Regions from separate parts of the Streptomyces sp. NPDC048248 genome, predicted to be linked through region 2. Evidence: riboswitches for the same ligand, from Rfam matches in the RefSeq annotation. Region 2 holds a riboswitch; each other region holds the start of a gene.
What was found. A riboswitch is a leader RNA that binds a small molecule or an ion and turns the genes downstream of it on or off. The one in region 2 is predicted to bind S-adenosylmethionine.
Positions count from the first base shown of each region.

Region 1 (5,073 bases), on a different contig from region 2:
GGTCGCCCTCGCCGAGCGCGGCGCACACCCACACCGCGTCGGTGTCCGGGCCGATGGCCGACAGGCCCGAGACGAGCCCGCCGCCGCCGCGCTTGGCGCTCAGCGCGCCGTCCTCCCCCAGGGTGTAGGAGACCGGACCGCGATTGGACGCGACGAGAACCTCGGCACCACTGCGCTCGGAGACCATGCCGCGAGACTAACCCGCGACAGATCCGCTCAAACGTACGGAGTCGGTCAGGCCGCCCGCCGCTCGGCGTATTCGGGGACATCGGCCATCGGAGGCCGCTCCTCGGTGTCCACGTCCGTCGTGCGCGGCACGAATCCCTCCTGGCCGCGATCGAACTGCGTCAGCCGTGGCCGGATCAAGTGGCCGCGGGTGAGGCGCAGTTGGGCGGTTCGGTAGATCGCCGCCGCCATCCTCCCGAGAGCCTGGCCGTCCTGATGGCGGTGCTTGCGGACGCCCACGTCGACCTGCGCCAGGGCGTCCAGGCCGACGGTGTGCAGGGCGTCGACGAGCAGGCCCAGCTCGACGCCGTAGCCGACCGGGAACGGCAGCCGCTCCAGCAGCGAGCGTCGGGCCGCGTACTCACCGCCCAGTGGCTGGACGAAGCCCGCCAGCTGCGGCCAGTGCAGGTTCAGCAGCGGGCGGGCCACCAGCTCGGTGACCCGGCCGCCCTGACCGGCGCCCGAGCCGTCCACGCCGGTCTCCAGCGGCCGGTCGTACATCGCCTTCACGAACTGGATGTCCGGATCCGTCAGCAGCGGGCCGACGATCCCGGAGACGAACGACGGCGAGAACTCGCGCAGGTCGGCGTCGACGAAGCAGACGATGTCGCCGCTGGTGGCGAGCAGCGAGCGCCACAGCACCTCGCCCTTGCCGGGCAGCGCGGGCAGCCGCGGCAGGACGCTGTCGCGGTGCACCACCCTCGCCCCGGCCGCCGCCGCGACCTCGGCCGTACGGTCGGTGGATCCGGAGTCGAGCACCACCAGCTCGTCGACCAGCGGCACCGCCTCGGTCATCAGCTCGCCGCGGATCGCCGCGACGATCGTGCCGACCGTCGCCTCCTCGTCGAGTGCGGGCAGTACGACGCTGACCTTCCGGCCCGTCTGCCGCTTGGCCTCCAGGAGCCGGCCGAGCGGCCGGTCGGCAGCGGACCAGGAGCGGCTGCTCAGCCAGCGCTCCACTTCTTCCAGCACGTCTACGATCTCCTCGGTGGCCGTCGAACGACGACCGTGTGATCCATCTCGCGGTTCGGACGACTATCTCAACCCTCACTGCCTTCGGTTACAGTCTTGAACAACGCGGATCACCGTCGTATGTCGGGGGTGCCGCGGAACAAACGCCTGGGTTTCGGCCCAGCGCCATACCGCTCATCCAGAGGGGCAGAGGGAAACGGCCCGTTGAAGCCCCGGCAACCCTCCAGCCGGTCTTGCCGCCAGGACGCTGATGTCCCGCGCGCGTGAGGCTCCCGGCTAGGGAAGGTGCCAAATCCGTCTCGTGGCGAGATGCGCCGCGAGGAAGATGAGGAGAAAGGGCCTCGCCTCCATGGCTGTGCAAGTCACCGAAAACACTCCCTCCGTCGCTCTCGGTCCCGCCGCCGCGCTCTCCTGCCGCGAGTGCGGACAGCGCTTCGACCTCGGCCCGATCTTCGCCTGCCAGGAATGTTTCGGGCCGCTCGAAGTCGCGTACGACCTGCCGAGCGGCGACCCGGAGGCCCTGCGGAAGCAGATCGAGGCCGGCCCCGACAACATCTGGCGCTACGCGCCGCTGCTGCCCGTCCCCGCCGACGTCGCGGACAAGCCGAACCTGAACCCGGGGTTCACCAAGCTGGTCAAGGCCGACAACCTCGCCCGTGAGCTGGGCGTCACCGGCGGTCTGTACGTCAAGGACGACTCCGGCAACCCCACGCACTCCTTCAAGGACCGCGTCGTGGCGATCGCCGTCGAGGCGGCCCGCGCCTTCGGCTTCACCACCCTGTCCTGCTCCTCCACCGGCAACCTCGCCGGTGCGGTCGGTGCCGCGGCGGCCCGCGCGGGCTTCCGCTCCTGCGTGTTCATCCCGCACGACCTGGAGGCCGGCAAGGTCGTCATGGCCGCGGTCTACGGCGGCGACCTGGTCGGCATCGAGGGCAATTACGACGACGTCAATCGCTTCTGCTCGGAGCTCATCGGCGACCCGCTGGGTGAGGGCTGGGGCTTCGTCAACGTCAACCTCCGCCCCTACTACGGCGAGGGCTCCAAGACACTGGCGTACGAGATCTGCGAGCAGCTGGGCTGGCAGCTGCCGGACCAGATCGTCATCCCGATCGCCTCGGGCTCGCAGCTGACGAAGATCGACAAGGGCCTCAAGGAGCTCATCGCGCTCGGCCTCGTCGAGGACAAGCCGTACAAGATCTTCGGCGCGCAGGCCGAGGGCTGCTCGCCCGTCTCGACGGCCTTCAAGGCCGGCCACGACGTGGTGCGGCCGCAGAAGCCGAACACCATCGCCAAGTCGCTGGCCATCGGCAACCCGGCCGACGGGCCGTACGTGCTCGACATCGCGCGCCGTACGGGCGGTGCGGTGGAGGATGTCAACGACGAGCAGGTCGTCGACGCGATCAAGCTGCTGGCCCGGACGGAAGGGATCTTCGCGGAGACCGCGGGCGGTGTGACCGTTGGCGTGACGAAGAAGCTCATCGACAGCGGTCTGCTCGACCCGTCCCTGTCCACGGTCGTCCTGAACACCGGCGACGGCCTCAAGACGCTTGACGCCGTCGCCCCGACCACGGGGCCCTCGGCGACCATCCGCCCGAGCCTGGACGCGTTCCGCGCGGCCGGTCTGGCCGGCTGACCCGCCGTACGCAGCCATACGGCCGCCGTACGCAGCCATACGGCCGGCGAGCGCAGCCGTAGGCAGTCGCACAGCCCCGAACTTGTACTCCGAAGTCGCTGGAAGGCAGAACCCATGAGCGTCAACGTCCGCATCCCCACCATTCTTCGCACCTACACCGACGGCAAGGCCGAGGTCGCGGCAGACGGCGCGACCCTCTCCGAGGTGATCGCCGACCTGGAGAAGAACCACCAGGGCATCGCGGCCCGGGTGCTGGACGACGCGGGCAAGCTGCGCCGTTTCGTGAACGTCTACGTCAATGACGACGACGTGCGTTTCGAGCAGGGCCTGGAGACGCCGACGCCGGACGGGGCGGGTGTCTCGATCATTCCGGCAGTGGCCGGCGGGTGCTAATTCGCGCCATCTCTTCTCTCGCTTGACTGGAATTGCCCCGTCCGCCGAAAAGCGGACGGGGCAATTCCGTTCTGTGAAAGGGGATACCATGGCGATGATCCCTCTCCGCGCGCGTGCCGAACGCATATGAGACCGCGGCGAGTTGTGCCCAAAGTGTGTGCGGCATTTGTCGCCCAGGTGCGTTATGCCCGGCCCGGCTTGCCCAGGGAAAGCGGTGTTTCACCGCATATTGCCGATTCTCCGGCGCCAGAATTCTCGTCCGATTGACCTGTTGCGCTGGGCAGTGGTGCAGATACATTCAGCGGCGGTCGACGCGTTCCGGCGCACACCCCGCGGGCCTTTCGGGGGGTGAGGTCTGACCCGGGTCCGCGGAGTGCGGTCCTGTGCAAGGGCCAGTAATAGGGGAGTTAGGCATGGCTCAGGGCACCGTCAAGTGGTTCAACGCGGAGAAGGGGTACGGCTTCATCGCGGTCGACGGTGGTGCGGATGTTTTCGTCCACTACAGCGCGATTCAGATGGACGGCTACCGCACCCTTGAGGAGGGTCAGCGGGTCGAGTTCGAGATCTCGCAGGGCCAGAAGGGGCCGCAGGCGGACATGGTCCGGGTGGCCGGCTGAAGCGCCGACCGACTGCAGCGTGATGAGGGTCCGCATCCCTGAGGGGGTGCGGGCCCTCTGCTGTGTGTCCGGTGGCCGTCGTGTCCGGCGGGTGTCCGGTGGGCGTCCGGAGGGTGGGCCATCGCGGGAGGCGCTTGCACTCGCACCCCCCGAGTGCTAATCATTGCGTTAGCACTCTCCGAGTGAGAGTGACAGTTAAGGACCGACTCGGTGAGGTCGGCAGGCCGGTGGGGCAAGGAACCACAGGCTCGCAGACCGTCCGTCGCGGGCGCCAGCGCGGTCCGGAGCAATCCACCCCTGTCCGGGAGGACCACTTCACATGGCCAAGATCATCGCGTTCGACGAGGAGGCACGGCGCGGTCTCGAGCGCGGGATGAACCAGCTCGCCGACGCCGTCAAGGTCACCCTCGGCCCCAAGGGCCGCAACGTCGTCCTCGAGAAGAAGTGGGGCGCCCCCACGATCACCAACGATGGTGTTTCCATCGCCAAGGAGATCGAGCTCGAGGACCCGTACGAGAAGATCGGCGCCGAGCTGGTCAAGGAGGTCGCGAAGAAGACGGACGACGTCGCCGGTGACGGCACGACGACCGCGACCGTCCTGGCGCAGGCGCTGGTCCGCGAGGGCCTGCGCAACGTAGCCGCCGGCGCCAACCCGATGGCCCTCAAGCGTGGCATCGAGAAGGCCGTCGAGGCCGTCTCCGCCGCCCTGCTCGAGCAGGCCAAGGACGTGGAGACCAAGGAGCAGATCGCCTCCACCGCCTCCATCTCCGCCGCCGACACCCAGATCGGCGAGCTCATCGCCGAGGCGATGGACAAGGTCGGCAAGGAAGGCGTCATCACCGTCGAGGAGTCCCAGACCTTCGGTCTGGAGCTGGAACTCACCGAGGGTATGCGCTTCGACAAGGGCTACATCTCGGCGTACTTCGCCACCGACATGGAGCGTATGGAGGCGTCGCTCGACGACCCGTACATCCTGATCGTCAACTCCAAGATCGGCAACGTCAAGGACCTGCTGCCGCTCCTGGAGAAGGTCATGCAGTCCGGCAAGCCGCTGCTGATCATCGCCGAGGACGTCGAGGGCGAGGCCCTGTCGACCCTGGTCGTCAACAAGATCCGTGGCACCTTCAAGTCCGTTGCCGTCAAGGCTCCGGGCTTCGGTGACCGCCGCAAGGCCATGCTCGGCGACATCGCCATCCTCACCGGTGGCACCGTCATCTCCGAGGAGGTCGGCCT
Region 1 covers NZ_JBICZL010000009.1:305,459-310,531, reverse strand. Annotated here, with positions in the region: gene ACGFZW_RS21560 (trehalose-6-phosphate synthase) at 1-187, opposite strand, end outside; gene ACGFZW_RS21555 (glucosyl-3-phosphoglycerate synthase) at 235-1,197, opposite strand; SAM riboswitch class I at 1,369-1,529, shown strand; gene thrC (threonine synthase) at 1,547-2,830, shown strand; gene ACGFZW_RS21545 (MoaD/ThiS family protein) at 2,945-3,223, shown strand; gene ACGFZW_RS21540 (cold-shock protein) at 3,637-3,840, shown strand; gene groL (chaperonin GroEL) at 4,160-5,073, shown strand, end outside.
Region 1: it holds a riboswitch for S-adenosylmethionine, as region 2 does, so the genes downstream of both, thrC (threonine synthase) here and ACGFZW_RS02325 (amino acid ABC transporter permease) in region 2, are expected to answer to the same signal.

Region 2 (5,073 bases):
TCTGCGGTCGTGGGAATCGAACGGAGCCCTGACCGCTGGTTGGAAGACACGCGGACGTCCTACGACACCGTCGCCGCGAGCTATGCCGACCAGGTACGCAACCTGCTGGAGGAGGCGCCCGCTGAGCGCGCGGTCCTGGCGCATTTCGCCGACCTGGTGCGCAGCCGCGGAGGCGGGCCGGTAGCAGACGTGGGATGTGGGCCGGGGAGGGTCACGGCCCACCTGCATCACCTGGGTGTGGAGGCGTTCGGGATCGACCTCTCACCCGGCATGATCGAGGTGGCCCGACGGGACCACGTCGGTCTCCGGTTCGCGGTCGGCTCCATGACGGACCTCGACCTCGCTGACGGCTCGCTGGTCGGCCTGGTCGCCTGGTACTCGCTCATCCACATCCCCGACGAGGAGATCGGCTCGTCCTCGCGCACTTCCGGCGAGTGTTGTGGCCGGGTGCGCCGCTGCTCCTCGGCTTCCACGTAGGTGATGAGACGGAGTTGAAGACGCAGGGCTATGGCGGCCATCCGATGAAGGTCTACGTCCATCGTCGACAGCATGGCCGGATGGCCGCCTGGCTGAACGACGCCGGCTTCACCGTCGAGGCGCACTGGACGCTCACCTCCACGGAGAGCAAACGAGGCGGAATCCTTCTTGCGCGCCGGGAGCCCGATGCCGAGTGAGTTCCGTCAGTGGCGCCGCCGAGAGGCGTGCCGGGGCAGGGCGAGGAGTTTCAACAGGCTTACGTGTTGAGGGACTCGACAGACTTGCGCGTGCTCCCTTTGCCGGGCGGGGCGGCAGGGCGAACGCGACAGGATTGACCACCTCGTCCGGCTGGGCCCGCCACAGATCTCCACCGCAGATCTCCGCACATGCTCACACCGTCGGCCGTGCTGTGTCACCGTCCGGGCCGGTCTGTTCGCACGACCGAAACATCGCGTTCGCAGACCGTGGCGCGGCGTCGGCTCCGCCGTCTCAGCCTCCGGTCGGCGACGTTGACATCCCTTCCGCGGCCTGTCTAACTTACGGCGCATCTCGGTCATGAGTGTCAGCGACAAGCCCTGGCTGGCTGACCGGCAACCCTCGCATCGCGGTGGGGTGCCCCAGGTGACGACCGGACCGGACGATTTTTTCGGTAAGCGCGAGGCCCCGCGGGGCGGACTTGGTGATGGTGACGGCGATGTACGCAGCTCCGGAGATGGCCGCATGGCGGCGCTACGGTCGCGTCGTGACGTCCGTGAACCGTCCGGTGGATCTGCTCCGTGTCAACAGCGCCCTGTGTAGTGCTTTCTGTCGTACCGTCCGCCACCGCGAGTCCGCGGACGGCAGCTGAAGCGCCGACGTTCTGACCTGCGTCGGATGTGTCCCGGACGCATCGGATGCGTCGGAGACGTCCGGTTCATCTGAGGCAGCCGGCGTTCTGACGCCCTGAGGGGCGTGGCGTTGGATTCGCCTCTCACCTCCCTGCCCCTGTGCCGCTCCGTCTCGTGTGCTGCGGCACGGCGCAGAGCCGTGTCTCTGCGCCGTGCCGTAGCCGCCCCGGCGGCCGGGGTGTTCATACCTGCTGGAGTCCTCCATGAGTGAACGTGTCGGCTCTGCTGTGTCCTCCGGCTCAGCACCCCCCGTCGAGGCGGTTCCCCGTCCCGAGCCCTCGCCGCCCGCACCGCCCCGGCCGCCGGCGCCGCAGCGGGTGCTTCCGCTGCGGCGCCCCGGACGCTGGATCGCCACGGCGATCGTGCTGGTGCTGGTCGCCCAGATCGTGCACGGCCTGGTGACCAACCCCTTCTACCAGTGGGGCCGTTTCCTGTATTGGTTCGTGCGTCCCACGACCCTCGACGGGCTGTGGATCACCCTTCAAGTAGCGGCATACAGTGCGGTGTTGGGCCTCCTTGGCGGCATTGTGCTCGCGCTGGCGCGGCTCTCCGGGAGTCCGGTGCTGCGCGCGATCAGCTGGACCTACGTCTGGCTGCTCCGATCGGTGCCGCTGATCGTCGTGCTGCTGTTCCTCTACAACTTCAGCGCCCTCTACAAGACGCTCAGCCTTGGGGTGCCGTTCGGCCCCGCCGTCATCACCTTCGACGAGTCGCGGCTCGCCACCGACATGGTCGTAGCCGTCGTCGGCCTCAGCCTCAACGAGGCGGCGTACGCGGCGGAGGTCGTCCGAGGCGGCCTCCTCTCCGTCGACCAGGGGCAGCACGAGGCATCGGCCGCACTCGGTCTGCCGAGGGGCTATCAGTTCACGAAGATCGTCTTTCCGCAGGCCCTGCGCTCCATCACCCCGAACTACGTCAACCAGCTGATCGGCCTGATCAAGAGCACCTCGCTGGTGTTCTACGTGTCGCTGCTCGACCTGTTCGGCTCCGCACAGAGCATGGGTGCCACCTACCCCGGGGACATCGTGCCGCTGCTGCTCGTGGCCACCGTCTGGTACCTGATCCTCACGAGTCTGGTGTCCATCGTCCAGTTCTACGTCGAGCGGTACTACGCCCGCGGCGCCACGCGAAGTCTGCCGCCGACCCCGTTGCAGAAGCTGCGGGCCGGTCTGCGCGAACTGCGGGCCCGCATACGCAGGGAGACCGCCGTATGAGCACCGAGACCACCAACACCCCGGGCGCCGAAGCGTCCACCGAGACCACCGCGACGACCGAAAGCACGAATGCCGTGAAAACCGTCGGGCCCGCCAGAACAAGCGAGACCCTCGGGGCGAGCCCCGCGACCGTCGAAGTGCATGACGTGCACAAGTGGTACGGCGCCCATCAGGTCCTCGACGGCGTCGAGTTGACCGTGCGGCCGGGCGAAGTGACCGTGATCTTGGGCCCGTCCGGCTCCGGCAAGTCCACCTTGCTGCGGGTGATCAACCACCTGGAGAAGCCCGAGATCGGCCATGTCAGCATCAACGGGGAGCTGATCGGCGTACGGCGTCACGGCGAGCGCCTGAAGGAGCTGAGCGAGCGGGTCATCCTGACGCAGCGCAGCCGCATCGGGTTCGTCTTCCAGAACTTCAACCTGTTTCCGCACCTCACGGTGTTGGACAACGTGGCTGCTGCCCCGGCCGCGACCGGCAGGCTGAGCAGGCCGGAGGCCAGGGATCTGGCGCGCGAACTGCTCGGCCGGGTGGGGCTCGCCGACAAGGCCGGTGCCTATCCGCGGCAGTTGTCCGGCGGCCAGCAGCAGCGCGTGGCCATCGCCCGCGCCCTGGCCCTGCGCCCCGGAGTCATCCTGTTCGACGAACCCACCTCCGCACTCGATCCCGAACTCGTCGGCGAGGTGCTGGCCGTCATCAAGGACCTGGCCACCAGCGGTACCACGCTGGTCGTCGTCACCCACGAGATGGGCTTCGCCCGCGAGGTGGCCGATCGCGTGGTCTTCATGGACGGCGGCCGGATCGTCGAGCAGGGGCCGCCGTCGGAGGTGCTCGACCACCCCGAGCACGAGCGGACCAGGGATTTCCTGAGCAAAGTGCTCTGATCCCGGCCGTCGGCCACCTGCTGCCCCCGAACCCGCGGCCCGCCGGGTCCGCGTCCCCACACCTTCATCACGCCTCACCGCACACCGAATAAGGACTGCCATGTCGCCCCTCAGCCTTCGAAGCCGACTCCTCCGAGGTCTCACCGCGGGAACCGCCGTCGCCTCCCTCGCCGCCGGGCTCGCCGGATGCGGGGGCGACAGCGACGCGTCCACCCACCCCGACAGCGCAACGGACGGAACCGTCACCGTCGGCGCCGTCTCCAACGGCGCCGCCAAGGAGACCGAGCTCAAGGTGTCCGAGGTGAAGTCCATCAGCGCCAAGCTGCCCGCCTCCGTCGCCAAGAGCGGCAAGCTGGTGATCGGTGTCGGCGCCCTGCCCTCGGGCTCCGCCCCACTGACCTACGTGGGGGATGACCAGAAGACCCTCACCGGCTCCGAGCCCGACTTCGGCCGGCTGGTGGCCGCGGTGCTCGGCCTTGAGCCGGAGCTGAAGAACTTCACCTGGGAGAACCTCTTCGTAGGTGTCGACAGCGGCAAGGTCGACCTCGCCGTCTCCAACGTCACCGACACCGAAGAGCGCAAGAAGAAGTACGAGTTCGCCTCCTACCGGAAGGACAACCTCGCCTTCGAGGTGCCCAAGGCGAGCAAGTGGACCTTCGACGGGGACTACAAGGTTCTCGCGGGCAAGACCGTCGCGGTCGGGGCCGGCACCAACCAGGAGAAGGTGCTGCTGGAGTGGCAGGCCAAGCTGGCGAAGGAGGGCAAGAAGCTCACGGTCAAGCACTTCCAGGAAAGCAACAGCACCTACCTGGCGTTGAGCAGTGGGAAGATCGATGCCTATTTCGGTCCGAACCCCTCGCTCTCCTACCACACCACCCGGGTGGCGAAGACCCCCAACCCGACCCGTATCGGGGGCACTTACTCCGGTGCCGGTGCGTCCCTGCAGGGCCTGATCGCGGCCACCGCGAAGAAGGACAGCGGCCTGGCCGAGCCGGTCGCGGACGCCATCAACCACCTGATCGAGAACGGGCAGTACGCCAAGTGGCTGGCCGCATGGAACCTCTCCAATGAAGCCGTCACCAAGTCCGAGGTCAACCCGCCCGGCCTCCCGACCGACAATTCCTGACCCTCCTCTCCTCCTGGCCTCGGCCTGGGAACCCCTCAGAGCGCCCAGGGACCTCCGCCGCCCACACCCAAGGGCGGCGGAGCCCTGGCACCCCGGCCCGCCTGTAGCAGGCCGGGCCCTGCCGCGGAGATACCGGACACCATGTCCACCAGCGTTTCCCACCCGTACACCGCACCGTGCGGCGAACCCGCCCACGAAGCGGCGCGGCTCGGGCTCGAAGACGTACCGGAGGCCCCCCACCTGATGGCCGAGAACCGGCCGGGACCGTGCCGGTGCGCACCCGCGACGAGCGGGCGGAACAGACCGAGGCGTCGGACCGTTGACCCTGAAGACGCCGAGCCGGAAGGGCGGAGGTGACCGCGGATGATCCGTCCAGCGCGTCTGCGTGTCCCGAAGCTCCTCCCGCGCCGCCCCGTGCATCTGTACTCGCGGCCCCACATCGATCTGCACCGCGTAGCCGGCGCGCTCTGTTGCTCCTGACCTGTTAC
Region 2 covers NZ_JBICZL010000001.1:483,269-488,341, reverse strand. Annotated here, with positions in the region: partial or broken gene ACGFZW_RS02330 (class I SAM-dependent methyltransferase) at 16-674, shown strand; SAM riboswitch class IV at 1,029-1,139, shown strand; gene ACGFZW_RS02325 (amino acid ABC transporter permease) at 1,568-2,578, shown strand; gene ACGFZW_RS02320 (amino acid ABC transporter ATP-binding protein) at 2,575-3,459, shown strand; gene ACGFZW_RS02315 (ABC transporter substrate-binding protein) at 3,560-4,585, shown strand; gene ACGFZW_RS02310 (putative leader peptide) at 4,949-5,065, shown strand.

Region 3 (5,073 bases), on a different contig from region 2:
TGCCGCTGCTGCCGGTCTACATGGCCAAGGCCGGAGGCTTCTTCTTCCTGGTCTTCGGCGTGATCTCGGTGATCTCCGCGATCGCCAGCATCAACCCGGTGTGGGCGATCGGCCCCTACCGGCCGGACCAGGTGTCCACCGGCGCCCAGCCCGACTGGTACATGGGCTTCGCCGAGGGTCTGGTGCGTGTGATGCCGGGCTGGGAGTGGAACTTCTGGGGCCACACCGTGAACTTCGGTGTGCTCATCCCGATCGTGGTCTTCCCGCTGGTCCTGGTCGCCATCGCGGTCTACCCGTTCGTGGAGTCCTGGGTCTCGGGCGACAAGCGCGAGCACCACATCCTGGACCGTCCGCGCAACGTCCCGACCCGTACCGGCTTCGGCGTCGCCTGGCTGGTCGCGTACTTCGTGATGCTGATCGGTGGTGGCAACGACCTCTGGGCCACGCACTTCCACCTGTCGCTCAACTCCCTCACCTGGTTCGTCCGGATCGGCTTCTTCGTCCTTCCGGTGCTGGCCTTCATCGCCACCAAGCGGATCTGCCTGGGTCTGCAGCGTCGCGACAAGGACAAGGTGCTGCACGGACGCGAGTCCGGCATCATCAAGCGCCTGCCGCACGGTGAGTTCATCGAGGTGCACGAGCCGCTCGACCAGGAGCAGCTGCACACGCTCACGCAGCACGAGCAGCCCAAGCCCGTGGAGCTCGGTCCGGAGGTCGACGAGAACGGCGTCGCCCGCAAGGTGTCGCGGGGGCAGAAGCTGCGCGCCAAGCTGTCGAAGTCGTACTACGGCGAGGACAGCGTCATTCCGAAGCCCACGGCCGAGGAGTACAAGGAGATCACCAGTGGCCACGGCCACCACTGATCCCCACAGCGCCGTGTAGCCACGGCAGGTAGTACGCCACCCAGAGGGCCCCGTCCGGCGAATGGACGGGGCCCTCCGGCCTGCCGGGGCCTCGGTAGGCTGACGGCATTAGCAGGAGACGATCCAGGAGTGTGGACCATGAACGTTGTGACCCCGGTCGGCGGCGACAGCGTGGCGGCCCACACCTGGCCGGACGTGCTGAATGCCCTGCTCGACGGCCGTGACCTCGCCGCGGACGACACCGCGTGGGCGATGGACCGGATCATGCGGGGCGAGGCCAGCGACGCGCAGATCGCCGGTTTCGCGGTGGCGCTGCGGGCCAAGGGCGAGACCGTCGCGGAGATCTCCGGGCTGGTACGGACGATGTACCGGCACGCCCGGCTGATCGAGGTACCGGGGCCGAGCGTCGACATCGTCGGCACCGGCGGCGACGGCGCCAAGACCGTCAACATCTCCACGATGTCCGCGATCGTGGTGGCCGGCACCGGCGCGAAGGTCGTCAAGCACGGCAACCGCGCGGCCTCGTCCGCCAGCGGCGCGTCCGATGTGCTGGAGAAGCTCGGGGTCAACCTCGATCTCACCCCGCAGCGGGTCACCGAGGTCGCCCAGGAGGCGGGCATCACCTTCTGCTTCGCGGTGAAGTTCCACCCGTCGCTGCGGCATGTCGCGCCCGCGCGGCGCGAGCTGGGCATCCGTACCACTTTCAACGTGCTCGGCCCGCTGACCAACCCGGCGAAGGTGCGCGCGCAGGCGACCGGTGTGGCGGACGCCCGGATGGCTCCCATCCTCGCCGGGGTGCTCGCCGAGCGTGGTTCCTCGGCGCTGGTCTTCCGCGGTGACGACGGGCTGGACGAGCTGACGACGACGGCGACCTCCCGGGTGTGGATCGTGCGGGACGGCGCGGTGCGCGAGGAGTCCTTCGACCCCAGGGACGTCGGGATCCCCCTGGTGCCGGTGGAGGCGCTGCGCGGCGCGGACGCGTCGTACAACGCCGATGTGGCCCGCCGGCTGCTGGAGGGCGAGGGCGGGCCGGTGCGCGACGCGGTGCTGCTGAACTCCGCGGCCGCCCTGGTGGCCCTGGAGCCTTCCGACGCGCCCTTGGCGGAGCAGATCCGGGCCGGCATCGAGAAGGCGGCCCGGTCGATCGACTCCGGGGCGGCCAAGCGGGCCCTGGAGCGCTGGGTGGCCGCAAGCAACGCCTGACCGGCCACGGTGTGACGCAGGCCTCGGTCCGTCCTTCGGACCGGGGCTTGCGCCCGTTCGCCGGTGTGGCATGATTCTGCGCAGGTCACGAGTGACAGCGATGCAGGCCCCGGCCCGCTGTCCGGCAACCCTCCTTCCGTGGCGGGGTGCCCCGGGTGATGACCAGGCCGCAGGCAGCGAGGTCTGTGGCAAGCGCGGATCCCTCGCCAGGGATCCTGGTTGTCGAGGGAGATCTCTCCGTGATTCAGCGAATGCGATAGGGCCCGACGGCCCCTTTTCCGCACCCTTTTCTCTTTGCGCTGCGCCGCCGCGGCTTTCTGTGCCCGTGGCCTTTTCGCAGCGAATTCGCTTATCTCCCAGGGGAGTTCGCCATGTCTGTTTCCGCCGTCGCCGCCGACCGTTCGCTCTGTGCCCCGCTGCCGGTTCTGGGCCGGGACGTCCTCGTCCCGCTCGTGACCGGCGGCGAGGTCGACTACGCCGCGCTCGACTACGCCGCCAGCGCGCCGACCCTGCAGCGGGTCTGGGACGACGTGGCCGGCTACGCGCCGTACTACGGCAGCGTGCACCGCGGTGCCGGGTACCTCTCGCAGCTGTCCACCGACCTGTTCGAGAACAGCCGCGCCACCATCGCCGGCTTCCTCGGCTGCCGCGCCGACGACCAGGTGGTCTTCACCCGTTCGACGACCGACTCGCTGAACCTGCTGGCTGCCGCCCTGCCGCGGGACACCGAGGTCTTCGTCTTCGAGACCGAGCACCACGCCTCGCTGCTGCCGTGGGAGCAGCGTGCGGACACCGTCGTGACGTACCTGAACGCGCCGCGCACCCCGCAGCAGGCGGTGGAGACCCTGGAGAAGGCCCTGGCCGGCCGGGCGGCAGCAGGGCGCGGCCCGGCGCTGGTGTGCGTGACAGGTGCCTCGAACGTGACCGGTGAGCTGTGGCCGGTGCGGGAGCTGGCCGCCGCGGCGCATGCGCACGGCGCCCGCATCGTGCTGGACGCGGCCCAGCTCGCGCCGCACCACCCGGTCGACATCGCCACCCTGGACGTGGACTGGGTCGCCTTCTCCGGACACAAGCTGTACGCCCCGTTCGGTGCCGGAGTGCTGGCCGGCCGCGCGGACTGGCTGCAGGCCGCGGAACCCTACCTCGCGGGCGGCGGCGCGAGCCGCAAGGTCTCGCGGCGTGCGGACGGCGGCGTGGACGTCGAGTGGCACACCACCGCGGCCCGGCACGAGGCGGGCTCGCCCAATGTCATCGGCGCCTACTCCATCGCCTCCGCCTGCCAGGCGCTGACCGAGGCCGGCTTCGAGACCCTGGTCGCCCGCGAGCAGGCGCTGATCGCCCGCCTCCGGGAGGGTCTGGCCGAGGTGCCCGAGGTGAAGGTGCTCTCGCTCTTCGGAGACGACGCCCCGCGGGTGGGCGTCCTGTCGTTCGTCATCGAGGGCTGGAACAGCTCGCACTTCGCGGCGGCGCTGTCGGCCGAGTACGGCATCGGCGTCCGCGACGGCCTGTTCTGCGCCCACCCGCTCGTGCGGACCCTGCTGGGCAGCGAGCCGCAGGAGCCGGGCGAGTGCGGCGCACCGGAGGCGGCGCCGGGGGAGCGGTCGCTGAACGCCATCCGGGTCAGCTTCGGCGCGGGAACGCCCGAGGAGCATGTCGAGCGGTTCGTGCGGGCCGTCAAGGAACTGGTGGCGGACGGTGCGCGCTGGAACTACCGGACCGAGGACGGGCGTTGCGTGCCCGACACCTCGGCCTGACCGGCGCGACACCCCGCCCGACAGCGGGACCCGGCGGTCTTCGCCGCCGGCCTTCGGACGCGCCTGCTACGCGTCCAGGCCGATGGCGAAGGCCGCTTCGAGGTCGTGCTGGGAGTAGGTGCGGAAGGCGATGTGCGTCTCGGTGGAGGCGACGCCGGGCACCTTGCTGATCCGGCCGGGGATGACATCGGCGAGGTCGTCGTGGGCGGCCACCCGCACCATCGCGATCAGGTCGTGCGCACCGGTGACGGAGTAGACCTCGCTGACACCTTCCAGCGCGGCGATCTTCTCGGCGATCTCCGGGATCTGGTCCACGCTGGTCTTGATGAGCACGATCGACGTGATCACGGCTGGCTCTCTCCCTCGGTCGCCGGTTCGTTCCCCCGGGTGGCCTCCACACTATCCCTCCCGTAGCGCACCCATGCGTACAGGAACCCGAGCGCGAACCCCACCACATGGGCGAGGTAGGCGACCCCGGGGCCGCCGGGATCGTGGCGCGCGGCCTGCCACTGCAGGCCGAACCAGAAGAGCAGCACGATCCAGGCGGGGAAGCGCAGCGGCAGGAAGAACAGGAACGGGAAGAGGCTGGTCACCCGGGCCTTGGGGAAGAGGTACAGAAAGGCGCCGAGGACCCCGGAGATCGAGCCGGACGCGCCCACCAGGGTCTGGGCGGACGTCGCGTGCGCGGCCGCGTAGCCGAGAAGTGCCAGATAGCCGGTGGCGATGTAGAAGACGGCGAACGGCAGTCGGCCCATCCGCGCCTCGGTCATCCCGCCGAAGACGTACAGGAACAGCATGTTGCCCAGCAGGTGCAGCCAGCTGCCGTGGACGAACAGCGCGCTGAGCGGGGTGGCGAGCACGGCGACCGAGCCGCTCCACAGGTCGACGGGGATCACGCCCCAGCGCTCGAAGTAGGCGGTCTGGGCCTGCAGCAGGGCGTCGCCCGTGCCGTACATCCGATTGAGGCCGGAGACCGGGCCGATCACGAAGACCGTGCAGCACAGGCCGATCAGCACGTTCGTCACCCGCGAGAACACCACGGCGAGGGACCTGGCCGGGTGCGGGGGCCGGGGGACACCGGGGAACAGAGACGGGGCCGTCATGAAGTGATCATGGCGCAATGCGGGCAATCGGGACAGAGTGCCTCGCCGCGTCCCGGCTCCTGGGCGGACCCGCACCGGCCCCCCGTCAGGCCGTAGGGTTACAGGCAGTACTTTGCGTACTTCCGCAGTCCGACGGCGCACCGCGTGAAA
Region 3 covers NZ_JBICZL010000003.1:494,584-499,656, forward strand. Annotated here, with positions in the region: gene ACGFZW_RS08245 (cytochrome bc complex cytochrome b subunit) at 1-863, shown strand, start outside; gene trpD (anthranilate phosphoribosyltransferase) at 1,002-2,066, shown strand; SAM riboswitch class IV at 2,150-2,267, shown strand; gene ACGFZW_RS08255 (aminotransferase class V-fold PLP-dependent enzyme) at 2,438-3,820, shown strand; gene ACGFZW_RS08260 (Lrp/AsnC family transcriptional regulator) at 3,887-4,168, opposite strand; gene ACGFZW_RS08265 (rhomboid family intramembrane serine protease) at 4,165-4,923, opposite strand.
Region 3: it holds a riboswitch for S-adenosylmethionine, as region 2 does, so the genes downstream of both, ACGFZW_RS08255 (aminotransferase class V-fold PLP-dependent enzyme) here and ACGFZW_RS02325 (amino acid ABC transporter permease) in region 2, are expected to answer to the same signal.